DNA from 2 places in the Cupriavidus sp. HY129 genome. Region 1 is predicted to be linked to the other one. Evidence: riboswitches for the same ligand, from Rfam matches in the RefSeq annotation. Region 1 holds a riboswitch; the other holds the start of a gene.
What was found. Region 1 has a riboswitch for glycine ahead of gcvT (glycine cleavage system aminomethyltransferase GcvT). Riboswitches for the same ligand answer to the same signal wherever they lie in the genome.

Region 1 (6,593 bases):
GCCTTCGGGGCGTCTCCAATGTGCTGGAACGCAATTCTGGCCGCACCATTGGTGGATCGTCCGCCGATGGCGGCATCTGCGCTGCCATGCCGTCAGTGCTCCACGGTGCCCGTGAAGACGTACCCTTCGCCGCGCACGGTGCGGATCAGTGCCGAGTCGCGCGGATCGTCACGCAGCTTCTGGCGCAGACGGGACACCAACAGGTCGATGCTGCGATCGAACACGTCCAGATCGCGCCCACGCGCGGTGTTGATCAGCATCTCGCGATCGAGCACGCGATTGGGATGCTCGATGAATGTCAGCAGCAGCCGGAATTCCGCGTTGGAAAGCGGCACCACCGTGTCCTCGGCATCCACCAGCTGGCGCAGCGTGGTGTTCAGTCGCCATGCCGCGAACCGGACTTCATGCCCGGGCGCGGCCGGTGCCGGACGTCGCACGTCGGCACGGCTGCGACGCAGCACGGTATGGATGCGCGCCACCAGCTCGCGCATCTCGAACGGCTTAGTCACGTAGTCGTCCGCGCCCACCTCGAGTCCCACCACGCGATCGGCCAGTTCCGCCCGCGCGGTCAGCATGATCACAGGCAGGTTGCTGGACTCCCGGATTTCGCGGCACAACGTCAGGCCGTTCTCGCCGGGCAGCGAGAGGTCCAGGATGACGAGGTCGTATTCCTGCTTCGACATCGCCGCACGCATGGCAGTGCCGCCTTCGGCACCATCGGCCTCCATGCCGAATGTGGCGAGGTATTCGGCCAGCATGGCCCGGATTTGTGGGTCGTCGTCGACGATCAGCAGGCGGATTGGCAGGGCGGGGGACAGGTCCATGGGCGAGCTTGCAGATGGGAACGGCCGCGGAACCGCGGCCGGATGGAGCACCCAATGTACCAGCTTGCCCATTACAAGCGATGCCGGTTTTGTATCAAACTTGATACGTGCTCAGAACGCCACAAGCTGCGAGAGGCGGAAAAAAACGCCCCCGGTGCTGCCGCATCCGGGAGCGCTCAACAGGGAAGAAGCCGGGCTCGCATGCGCCCAGCACACACCGCAAACCGAAGGGTAGGCGCGATGTGTCGCGACAGACGCCGAGACGAAAGCGCGCACGCCAATCGTAGAGAGACGGTCATCCCGAAGCTTGTCCGGCTTGTATCAATCACCCCGCCGCAGGCTTGCCGAGCAGCGCCTTGAGCCCGGCCAGACGATCCTTCGGGCTCATGGCCGGGGTCTCGTCCTTCGGGGCGGGGTCGTCCTCCAGCTTCATCTCGGCGATGAAACGCGACGGCTCGCACGCATACGTATCGCGGGCGCGCTTGCGCTTCTTGCACCAGCTGATCTGCAGACTGCGCTGCGCGCGCGTGATGCCCACATACATCAGGCGGCGCTCCTCCTCGATCTTCTCGTCGCCCATTTCCTCGTCCTCGCGCGAGTGAGGCAGGATGCCCTCTTCCACGCCGACCAGGAACACGTGCGGGTACTCGAGCCCCTTCGACGCGTGCAGCGTCGACAGTCGCACCGCATCGGGATCTTCCTCGCGGCCTTCCAGCATGCTCATCAGCGCCACGGTCTGCGTAAGTTCGAGCAGGTTCTTGCCTTCGTCGCCGAAACCATCGGCGGTGTCGAATCCGGTGGCCGCGCCCTCGCCTTCCGGCTCGGGACGCGTGCCCTTGCGTTTGAGCCAGTCGAGGAATTCGAGCGTGTTGGTCCAGCGTGATTGCGCCTGCCGTTCATCGAAGGTGTCGTAGAGGTAGGCCTCGTAGTGGATACCTTCCATGAGATCGTCGAGCACCACCGTGGCCGGGTCCGTCTTCGCACGATCGGCCAGCCGCACCATCGACTCGCTGAACGTGCGCAGCGGCTCAAGCTGGCGCGGCTGCAGCTTCGCCTCGATGCCACCCATCATGGCCGCCTCGAACAGCGATACCTTGGCCTGGCCTGCGAACGTGCCGAGCACTTCGAGCGTGGTGTTGCCTACGCCACGACGCGGCGTGGTGATCGCGCGGATGAATGCGGGATCGTCGTCGGGGTTGGCGATCAGGCGCAGGTACGCGCAGATGTCCTTGATCTCGGCCTTGTCGAAGAAGCTCTGGCCGCCGGAGAGCACATACGGAATGCGCTCGCGGCGCAGGATCTGTTCGAACAGCCGGGCCTGGTGATTGCCGCGATAAAGGATTGCGTAGTCACGGAACTGCGCGCGCCGCTCGAACTTGTGCGCGGACAGCCGGAACACCACCGACTCTGCCTCGTGCTCCTCGTCGTTCATCGGGTGGATCGCGATCGGATCGCCCATGCCATGTTCCGACCACAGCTTCTTGTCGAACAGCTTCGGGTTGTTGGCGATCACCGCGTTGGCTGCTTCCAGAATCCGCACGGTCGAACGGTAGTTCTGTTCGAGCTTGACCACCTTCAGACTCGGGAAATCGGACTGCAGCAGGCGCAGGTTGTCGAGCGTGGCGCCACGCCAGCCATAGATCGCCTGATCGTCATCACCCACTGCGGTGAATGCCGGCGCGCGCAGATGCGACCCACCGGCCAGCAGCTTGAGCAACTGGTACTGGCACGCGTTGGTGTCCTGGTACTCGTCGACGAGGAAGTAACGCAGGCGGTTCTGCCACTTCAGTTGCACGGCTTCGTCGCGCGCGAACAGTTCGGCGGGCAGGCGGATCAGGTCGTCGAAGTCCACCGCCTGGTAAGCGTGCAGCGTGGCCACGTAATTGCGATACACCATCGCGGCCTGGTGCTCGTCGGCATCGCTCGCCTGCGCGAGCGCCGTCTCCGGGTCGATCATGCCGTTTTTCCACAGCGAGATCGTGCTCTGCACGCTGCGGATCAGCTTCTTGTCCGTGGTGCCAAGCTGCTCCTGCACCAGACCGAAGCAGTCATCGGAATCCATGATCGAGAACTGCGGCTTCAGGCCAAGGTGCTCGGCTTCCATGCGCAGGATCTGCACGCCGAGCGAATGGAACGTGCAGACCGTGAGTTGCTTGAGCGGAATCCGCTTGCCCTCGCGCGTGGTCTTGCCCTCCATCAGCTTGCCGATGCGCTCCTGCATCTCCTTGGCCGCCTTGTTGGTGAACGTGACGGCGGCGATGTGGCGCGGCTCGAACCCCTTGTCCTCGATCAGGTGCGCGATCTTCTGCGTGATCACGCGCGTCTTGCCCGATCCGGCACCCGCCAGGACGAGGCATGGCCCGTCGAGATAGCGAACGGCTTCGGATTGCGCGGAATTGAGCCCGTGGGACATGTGATCTTTGATGAGGATTGGCCAGGATCGGCCGAAAAGGCGCGGATGAAGCACACCGGAGCCGGTGCGCCAAAGCTGGCGATGTTAACACGTGCCTCGTGTCACGCGCCTCGTGTCTGGTCGCACCCTGCACGTGTGTCGGAGACCGTCCTACGGCAAGCGTTTCGAGCCCGTAACAATCGTAAGCCGCGGGCACCCGGGCACGGCATCGGCCTCTCACTTTTCACAGCGTGCCGGTATGGCTGGCGCGCGTGGCAGTACCGCATGTCGACAACAAAGCACTGGAGGCCATATGACTACGTTCCGCACGATTTCGAAGCTCACACTGATTGGTGTCACGCTTGCTGCCTTTGGCGGCTGCGCCGACATGACGCCGAAGCAGCGCAACACGGCGATCGGCGCGGGCGTCGGTGCCGTGGGTGGCGCCGTACTGACCGAAGGCAGCCCGCTGGGCACGCTCGGCGGCGCCGCCGTGGGTGGCGTGATCGGTAACGTCACGACCAAGGGTCACTAAGGGTTGTCCCAGGGCCGCTCATCAAGGGCCTGTTACCGGGCGCGATGACGGCCACTGACAGGTTGGCGAGGGCCGCCCGCAACGGGCGACCACGCACGGGACCGGGCCTGCCGCACGAGGTTTGACAAAGGCAGACCGGTCCCGTACATTCACGCGCATCCGGCCGGGAGAGCGCGCAGCGATTGCGCCGCCGAAGGGGTATCACCCGAAAACTCTCAGGCACCATGGACTGGCTGGATCGGCATGCAACATGCACACAATGCATGCCGCACTCTGGAGAGCGACATCCGCTATTGCAAGGCAATGGTGAGCATGTCCACCGAAGGGGCGCACGAAGCACCACGCTTCGTAATCTCTCAGGTATCGAGGACAGAGGGGTCATCCGCGGCAGCGGACTGGTAGCGCATTGGCGCGACCGGACGCTGCGGCGGATGACCCTTTTTTCGTTTTCGAACCACGGTTTTCGAACCGAGCGCCCCCAAGGACATCCATGACGCTCCAGGCCACGCCCCTCAACGCCATCCACCGCGCCCTCGGCGCCCGCATGGTCGACTTCGGCGGTTGGGACATGCCCGTCAACTACGGCTCCCAGATCGAGGAACACAACGCGGTACGCGCCGACGCCGGCATGTTCGACGTCTCCCACATGTGCGTGGTGGACCTGAGCGGCACCCACACGCGCGCCTTCCTGCGCGGCCTGCTGGCCAACAACATCGACAAGCTGCAAACGCCGGGCAAGGCGCTCTATTCGTGCATGCTCGACGAGAAAGGCGGCGTCATCGACGACCTGATCGTCTACTTCTTTGCCGAGGACCGGTTCCGCCTGGTGGTCAACGCCAGCACGGCCGTCGGCGACATCGAATGGATCCAGTCCCGCAACACGGCCACCGGCAGCGGCGTGACGATCACCCCGCGCCGTGGCGACGTGGCCCCGGCCGGCGTGAGCAAGCTGGCCATTGTTGCAGTGCAGGGTCCGAACGCGCGCCAGAAGGTGTACGACGCATTCCCGTCGACCCAGCCCGCCGACACGCTCAAGCCTTTCAACGCGGTGGTGGTGCACGACGCCGAGATGGGTGAACTGATGGTGGCCCGTACCGGCTACACCGGTGAAGATGGCTTCGAACTCGTTGTGCCGGCGGAGAACGTCGCGGGCATCTGGGAAAAGCTGTCCGCCTCGGGCGTGCGTCCCGCCGGACTCGGCGCGCGCGACACGCTGCGGCTGGAAGCCGGCATGAACCTGTACGGCCAGGACATGGATATCCACACCTCGCCGCTCGATGCGGGACTGTCGTGGACCGTCGACCTGCAAAGCGAGCGCAACTTCATCGGCAAGTCGGCGCTGCTGGCCAGTGGCCAGCAAAAGACCTTCGCCGGCCTGATCCTGCGAGACAAGGGTGGCGTGCTGCGCGCGCACCAGAAAGTCATCACCCCGGCCGGCGACGGCGAAATCACCAGCGGCACGTTCAGCCCGTCGCTGGCGCAATCAATCGCCTTTGCCCGCCTTCCCCGCGACATTGCCCCCGGCACCGAGGTGCAGGTGGAGATTCGCGACCGCAAACTGACCGCGACTGTGGTTAAACTGCCGTTTGTGCGCAATGGCAAGGCACTCGTGAGCTGAGGCATCGCCCGGCTTCACACCAACGGTCGCCCTTACATTCCCCCGGCGGGCCAGCCAGGGGGATGCCTGAAACAAGAAACACACTGCATTCCGGAGAACCTCAATGAATTTCCCCGCTGACCTGAAGTACACCGAGTCGCACGAATGGGTGCGCGTCGAGTCCGACGGCACGCTGACGATCGGCATCACCGATCACGCGCAGGACGCGCTCGGCGACATCGTCTTCCTGGAACTGCCCGAAGTGGGCAAGTCGGTCGGCGCCGGTGACGCGCTTGCCGTGGTGGAATCGGTAAAGGCCGCCTCCGACATCTACGCCCCGGTGGCTGGCGAAGTGATCGCCGTGAACGAAGCCGCCTCGGCCTCGCCGGAATCGGTCAACGCCAATGCGTTCGACGCCTGGCTGTTCAAGCTGAAGCCGGCCAACAGCGACGACGTGAACGGCCTGATGAGTGCCGACGCCTACAAGGCCAGCGTCGGCGCCTGAGCCCCGACACCCTGACTGATTCGATGCCGCAAACGCGGCGGCCAGGCTGACCACCTGCCGCCGCGCCCCCCACGAGATTCCTTGCCATGAACGCCCCGCTCCCCATGAACGCTGCCGCCCAAGGTGCCCGGCCCACGCTGGCCGAACTGGAGGCGCGCGACGCCTTCGCCGCCCGTCATATCGGCCCCGATTCCGCCGAACAGCAACACATGCTCAAGGTGCTCGGTTTCGAGAGCCGCGCCGCGCTGATCGACGCCGTGGTACCCGCCGCGATCCGCCGCCGTGACGGCATGTCGCTGGGCGAATTCACCGCACCGCTGACCGAGGAGGCCGCGCTCGGCCGCCTGCGCGCGCTGGCGGGCAAGAACCGTGTGCTCAAGAGCTTCATTGGCCAGGGCTACTACAACACGCTCACGCCGGGCGTCATCCTGCGCAACATCTTCGAGAACCCGGCGTGGTACACCGCGTACACGCCGTACCAGCCCGAAATCTCGCAAGGCCGTCTGGAAGCGATGCTGAACTTCCAGCAGATGATCACCGATCTGACCGGCCTGGATATCGCCAACGCGTCGATGCTCGACGAAGGCACCGCCGCCGCCGAGGCGATGACGCTGCTGCAGCGCGTGAACAAGCACGCATCTAACACGTTCTACGTGGCTGAAGACGTCCTGCCGCAAACGCTGGAAGTGGTTCGCACGCGCGCCCTGCCGCTCGGCATCGAGGTCAAGGTCGGCCCCGCC
Region 2 (6,593 bases), on a different replicon from region 1:
GCGCCGCAGATTCAGATGCAGCGCCGCCGCGTCGAAGGCACGCAGGTTGGACAGACTCGGAAGACGTTGGCGCATGAGGCGGGGACGGACTTGTTGACTAAAAGTCATCATCCTATACCGAAATCTCGCTTGAAACCGTCAGCTTGATGAGGAACGATTCGAACTCGCACCGCCGCGCCCCCTCTTAACGCGGCACCCCAGAACGAACAAAGACAAGCAGGACAGGGAGACAACATGAAGCGTTTGATCAGCGCCCTCGCAGCTGCCGGCCTCGCATTCGGCGCGGCTGTTCCCGGCATCGCCGCCGCCCAGGAATTCCCGGCCAAACCCGTACGCATCATCGTGCCGTATCCACCGGGCGGCACCACCGACATGGTGGCGCGCCTGATCGGCGACCAGCTCGCGATCCAGTGGAAGCAAACCGTCCTCGTCGACAACCGTCCCGGCGCGGGTGGCATCGTCGGCACCGGCACGGCGGCCAAGTCCCCGGCCGACGGGTACACGCTGCTGATGGGCTCGGTGGGCGAGTTCGGCATCAACCCGACGCTGTACAAGAAGCTGCCCTACGACGCCGCCGCCGACTTCGTGCCGGTGACGATGGTCGCCAAGGTGCCGAACGTGGTCGTGGTGTCACCGGCCTTCGCCGAGCGCGCCCATGTGCAGACGCTGGGCGAACTGATCGCCTATCTGAAGGCGCATCCGAAACACGTGAACATGGCATCGGCCGGCAATGGCACCTCCACGCACCTCGCGGGCGAACTGTTCCAGCGCATGACTGGCACGGAGATGAGCCACGTCGCCTACAAGGGCAGCAGCCCGGCCATCGCCGACCTGATGGGCGGCAGCGTCGACGTGATGTTCGACAACCTGCCGGCTTCGCTGCCGTTCATCCGTTCGGGCAAGCTCAAGGCGCTGGCGGTGACCACGCCGGCACGCTCGTCGGCGTTGCCCAATGTGCCAACCGTCGCCGCCGCCGGCCCGGTGCCAGGCTTCGACGCCAGCCCGTGGTTCGGTCTGCTCGCACCGCGTGGTACCTCTGCAGCCGTGGCGCAGAAGATTAGCCAGGACCTGACGCGCGTGCTCGGCGAGCCCGCCGTGCAGGCCAAGATGCGCGAACTCGGCGCCGAACCGGCACCGAGCACGCCCGATGCCTTCGCCGAGGTTCTGAAGAAGGATCGCCAGAAGTGGGGCGACATCGTCCGACTGTCCGGCGCCTCGGTGGACTGAAAACCACCTACGTTATTCCAACTGCCTTTCCGCGCGTCCCCGCGCGGCATCTCATCATGATTTCCAACGTCACCTCGCTCGTATCCCTTAGCCTCGGCACCGAAGCCGCCACGCGGCTCTCGCAACTGGTGGCCACACCCACGCTGCCGACCGGCAAGCTGGGTCACCCCACGCGCGCCGAGATCGCTCATGCGCTGAACCTGGTGCTGTTCGCCGGCATCCTGGATCGCGTGCCCACCGGCAAGGCCTACACGGAGGATGTAGCGGCCGCGGGCGGCAAGGTGCACTTCGACCACGGCGCGCTGCGCACCGTGCGCTGGCAGGAGAACGGCGCGTTGCCCGCAGGCGAGGCAGCCTTCACGCGTATCCTGCGCCCGCTCGGCTACCGCCTCAATGGCACGTATCCGCTCGACCGCATCGGCATGACGGGCCGCTCGTATGCCCACGCCGATGCGCCGGAGGAAATCGCGCAGTTCTTCCTCAGCGAATTCCATCCCGAGCGCTATAGCGAGGAATTCCAGCAAGCCGTGAGCCACGTCGTCGGCAACTCCGTCGATCCGCTCACGCCGCGCGCGCAGTCGCTACTGTGGGAACTGGAACGTGACGGCGCGCTGCCGCTGGCCGATGCCGGGGAGCTGATCGACCTGCTGGCCGGCTGCTTCGCGCGTCAGCACGCCACACCGCATCTGAACGACTACGAACGCCTGCTGGCCGAGTCGTCCGAGATGGCGTGGATCGCCACCGAAGGGAATGCATTCAACCACGCCACCGACCGCGTGGAGGACGTCTTCGCGGTATCGGACGAACAGAAGCGTGTGGGCCGCCCTATGAAGGAAAAGGTCGAGGTGTCGCAAAGCGGCCGCGTGAAGCAGACCGCGTTCCGCGCCGATCCGGTTCGCCGCGCGTTCGTTGGCGCCAGCGGTGACGAGGTGGTGCGCGAGGTACCGGGTTCGTTCTACGAGTTCATCACGCGCGATCGCTACGTCGACGAGGCACAGGCCATCACGCGCACGGACCTGGGCTTCGACGCCGGCAATGCGCAGGGCATCTTCAAGATGACCGCCGCGGCCTGCTGAAGCACGACGTCCGCAACCACGAGCGCGCCATGACCGCCTACCCCTTCGTTCCCGCGCTACGCGAGCCGCAAGGCTCGCCGATCCGCGAGCTGTTCAAGTATCTCTCCGACCCGGAGATGATCTCGTTCGCTGGCGGCTATCCGTCCGCCGCGTTGTTCGACGTGGAAGGCATCGGCGCGGCATCCGCGCAGGCATTGCGTGAACGTCCTGCCGAGTGCCTGCAGTACGGTGCGACGGAGGGCACGCCTGCGCTGCGCCAGGCGCTGGCGGCCCTGATGGCGGAGCGTGGCGCGGCCGTCGCCCTGGACGAACTGCTGGTCACCAGCGGCTCGCAGCAGGGCTTCGATTTTCTCGTGCGCGCGCTGGTGGAGCCGGGCAGCCTTGTGCTGGTGGAAGAACCCACCTACTCGGCCACGCTGCAGGCACTGCGGCTGGCCGGCGCTGACGTGCGCGGCGTGCCGTCTGACCATGACGGCATGAACGTCGACGCACTGGAGGCGATGCTCGCGGACGCGCCGGCACGTCCGCGCATGATCTACACGGTGCCGACCTTCGCCAATCCAACCGGCGCCACGCTGTCACCCGCGCGCCGGCTTCAATTGCTGGAACTGGTGGCACAGCACGGGATCGTGCTGGTCGAGGACGATCCTTACGGCGCGCTGTGCTTCGACGGTCCGCCGCCGCCGTCGCTGCTCGCGCTTTGCAATCAGGTACCCGGCGCGCGCCCGTGGCTCGTGCATCTCGCGAGCCTGTCGAAGACGCTGGCGCCAGGACTGCGGCTGGGCTGGATGGTGGCCGCGCCGGAGATCGTGCGTCGCGCGGTGATCGCCAAGCAGGTGTCGGACCTGTGCACGCCGCCATGGCTGCAACTGACCGCCGCGCACTACCTTCAGGCCGGAAACCTGCCCGCGCAGGTCGGGCGGGAAGTGGCGGTCTACCGCGACAAGCGCGATCGGCTGACGACGGCGTTGCGCCAGGCGTTCGGCACGCGCATCCGGTTTGCGGATCCCGCCGGTGGCATGTTCCTGTGGGTATCCGTGGATGGCATCGACGACGCGGCGGCGCTGCTGCCCCATGCCATCGCAGAGAAAGTGCTGTTCGTGCCGGGTGCCGGCTTTTATGCCGAGCGTCGCGCGCGCCCCGCGTTCCGGCTGTCGTTCGTGGGCGCCGATCCGGCGCAGATCGAGGAAGGCGTGGCGCGGCTTGCCCGGGCCGCGGCGCGTGCCGGGGTATCCGTCATCAATCCGGCCTGAGCCAGGCGCTCAGATATCGAGCGTGCCGACGAAGCCGAACTCGACCGGCGTCTTCGCATAGAACAGGCGGATGTCTTCGTGACGCAGGCGCTCCAGCAGCGCCTCCACCTCTTCGACCGTGGCAACCACAGTCACCTCTTCCGGCCGATCGGCAAGTTCGATGAAGTGCCAGGAGTGGAAGCGATGGTCGTGCCCGATTCCCTCCGCCGCCACCGTGTGCGTGGCGCCGCGAATCTGCATCTCCCGCATCACCTGCATCAGCCAGTGCGATAGCTGCTTGCCGTGATAGCGCCGACCTTCCTGGGTGTAGAAGGTGAGTTGATAGCCCTGCATGACATCTCCCTGCGGGTCCGGATTGGCCAGAAGCTGGAGCCCCCCACGTGGCAGTTTCATCGTATGCCAGGTGACTGCAATGGTCCAAGACCAGCCGCTGGGCCGCGAGCGCCCGACACCCCCTGGGAAACCCAGTGTTGAGAATGGCTCTCATTCTGAGTTAGGATGCCGCCATCGCCCCTTGCGGGGCTCATTGCCGGAGAAGTTCATGCAGAAGATTGCCGCTTTCCTCGTTGCCGGAGTGTTCTCGACCGCCGCTTTCGCCGGCGCCAACTGCGCCAAGCACCCGAAATCCGAATGGATGCCGGAAGCCGATGCCAAGGCCAAGATCCAGGAACAGGGCTACAACATCAAGAAGTTCAAGGTGGACGGCAATTGCTACGAGATCTACGGCACGACCAAGGATGGCAAGAAGGCCGAGATCTACTTCGACACCAAGACGCTTGAAATCGTCAAATCGGAAATCGGCAGCTAAGCATGTCGGCGCCCGCGGACCGGACGAACGCCCCCGACACGATTCGCGTCTGGGACGTGGTCGTGCGCTTCACGCACTGGAGCGTGGCGGCCATCGTCTGCTTTGACCTCGTCCAGGACTCCGGAGACAAGGTGCACCGGACCCTCGGCTACATCGCCGCGGGGCTGGTGCTGTTCCGGGTCTTGTGGGGCTTCATCGGCAGCCAGCCTGCGCGTTTCCGCACATGGCTGCCACGTCCGTCCGCCATGCTGGCTTATGGCAAGGCACTGGTCGCCGGCCGCGCGCCGCGGTATGTCAGCCATACGCCGCTGGGCGCCGTCGCCATGCTGGCCATGTGGGCGCTGATCCTGGCGCTGGCGGTCACCGGCTGGATCTCGCGTCTCGATGCGTTCTGGGGCGAGGATTTGCCAGTCGACATCCATCGCTGGCTGGCGAACGGGCTGCTGGCGCTGGTGATCCTGCATGTGGCCGCGGCCATCGTCATGAGCATCAAGGGCCGCGAGAACCTCGTCGCTGCCATGATCACGGGGCGCAAGCCAGGTGATCCGCACCGCTAGCGGATTTATATGGCATAGTTGCCATCGTTTTACCCCGCGTGTATCGGGAGAGTCTGTGCCAGCCGCCCGGCCGACACAGCGCCGAAGGAGCAACCGCCCCGGAAACTCTCAGGCAAAAGGACCGGTACCCGCCATTGAACTCTGAAGAACCCCGGCTTGCACGTCAGCCGGCGGTACCGAAGGAGCAAGCGGCACGCGTATTGTTCGTGTGCCGCGAATCTCTCAGGTCAAGGACAGAGGGGGCGTCCGCAACCGCGCATGGTGCGCGGCGGACTGCCATCCCACGACGTCCTGAAAGACCTTCGACATGAAATCCATTGCAGTGATCGGCGGCGGCATCACCGGCGCCACGACGGCCTACGCCCTGGCCAAACGCGGGTTCTCCGTCACCCTGTTCGAACGGCACCGCTATGCGGCCATGGAAACCTCGTTCGCCAACGGCGGACAGCTCTCCGCCTCCAACGCGGAAGTCTGGACGCACTGGTCCACGCTGGCCAAGGGCCTGAAGTGGATGCTGCGCAATGACGCGCCGCTGCTCGTCAATCCGCGTCCGACCTGGCACAAGCTGAGCTGGTTCGCCGAGTTCATCGCATCGATCCCGCATTACCGCCGCAACACGGTGGAGACCACGCGGCTTGCCATTGCCGCGCGCCAGCACCTGTTTGCGTGGGCGGAGGCGGAGGGCATCGACTTCGACCTCAAGCGGCGCGGCATCCTGCATATCTATCGGGACAAGGCGGGCTTCGATCACGCAGGGCAAGTCTCGAAGCTGCTCACCGAAGGCGGACTCGAACGGCGCGCGGTGACCCCGGACGAGATGCGAAGCATCGAGCCGACGCTGGCAGGCCGGTACTACGGCGGCTACTACACCGAAAGCGACTCTACCGGCGACATCCACAAGTTCACCACTGGTATCGCTGCGGCGGCGCGCAGACTGGGCGTGCAGATGCTCTACAACCAGGACGTGAGCGCCGTGTCGACCAGCGGCCGGCGAGTGACGATCGTCTCGGCTGACGATGGCCAGACGACATCACGCGAATTCGACGCCGTGGTCGTCTGCGCCGGCGTTGCCAGCCGCGAATTCGCGCGCCAACTCGGAGACCGCGTGAACATCTACCCGGTCAAGGGCTATTCGATCACGGTCAACCTCAACGACGCCGAAAGCCAGGCCTCGGCGCCCACGGTCAGCCTGCTCGACGACGAAACCAAGCTTGTCACCAGCCGTCTGGGCGTGGACCGATTCCGCATAGCCGGCACCGCAGAGTTCAATGGCGTCGACCGCGACATCCGCGCCGATCGCATCCGTCCGCTGATCGACTGGGTCCATGCTTGCTTCCCCGGCGTCAGCACCCGCAGCGTGGTGCCCTGGGCGGGGTTGCGACCGATGATGCCAAACATGATGCCGCGCGTCGGTCGGGGCCATGCCGCTAACGTGTTCTACAACACAGGGCATGGGCATCTGGGCTGGACGCTGTCCGCCGTGACGGCCGAGATGGTGGGGGATGTCGTGCGCCACGCCGCTACGGAGCAGCAAGGGCGCGTGGGCGTTGGCGGATTGGTGGTGGGCAACGGCTGAGGGAAGCCTTTCTTTCCGGGCGTAGAAACGAAAAAAGCCCCGCTTGCGCGGGGCTTTTCGAATCTGGTGCCCAGAAGAGGACTCGGTCACCCATGC

Region 2: it holds a riboswitch for glycine, as region 1 does, so the genes downstream of both, K6G35_RS20985 (D-amino acid dehydrogenase) here and gcvT (glycine cleavage system aminomethyltransferase GcvT) in region 1, are expected to answer to the same signal.

What each region holds. Positions count from the first base shown of each region.
Region 1 covers NZ_CP083254.1:3,418,925-3,425,517, forward strand. The annotation lists gene K6G35_RS15770 (ATP-binding protein) at 1-88, opposite strand, end outside; gene K6G35_RS15775 (response regulator) at 93-824, opposite strand; gene K6G35_RS15780 (UvrD-helicase domain-containing protein) at 1,150-3,237, opposite strand; gene K6G35_RS15785 (YMGG-like glycine zipper-containing protein) at 3,530-3,751, shown strand; glycine riboswitch at 3,906-3,993, shown strand; glycine riboswitch at 4,015-4,134, shown strand; gene gcvT (glycine cleavage system aminomethyltransferase GcvT) at 4,242-5,369, shown strand; gene gcvH (glycine cleavage system protein GcvH) at 5,473-5,853, shown strand; gene gcvP (aminomethyl-transferring glycine dehydrogenase) at 5,940-6,593, shown strand, end outside.
Region 2 covers NZ_CP083255.1:1,029,820-1,036,412, reverse strand. The annotation lists gene K6G35_RS21020 (LysR substrate-binding domain-containing protein) at 1-75, opposite strand, end outside; gene K6G35_RS21015 (Bug family tripartite tricarboxylate transporter substrate binding protein) at 235-1,227, shown strand; gene K6G35_RS21010 (DUF1338 domain-containing protein) at 1,284-2,303, shown strand; gene K6G35_RS21005 (aminotransferase-like domain-containing protein) at 2,333-3,556, shown strand; gene K6G35_RS21000 (DUF190 domain-containing protein) at 3,566-3,889, opposite strand; gene K6G35_RS20995 (PepSY domain-containing protein) at 4,098-4,364, shown strand; gene K6G35_RS20990 (cytochrome b/b6 domain-containing protein) at 4,367-4,921, shown strand; glycine riboswitch at 4,956-5,055, shown strand; gene K6G35_RS20985 (D-amino acid dehydrogenase) at 5,229-6,497, shown strand.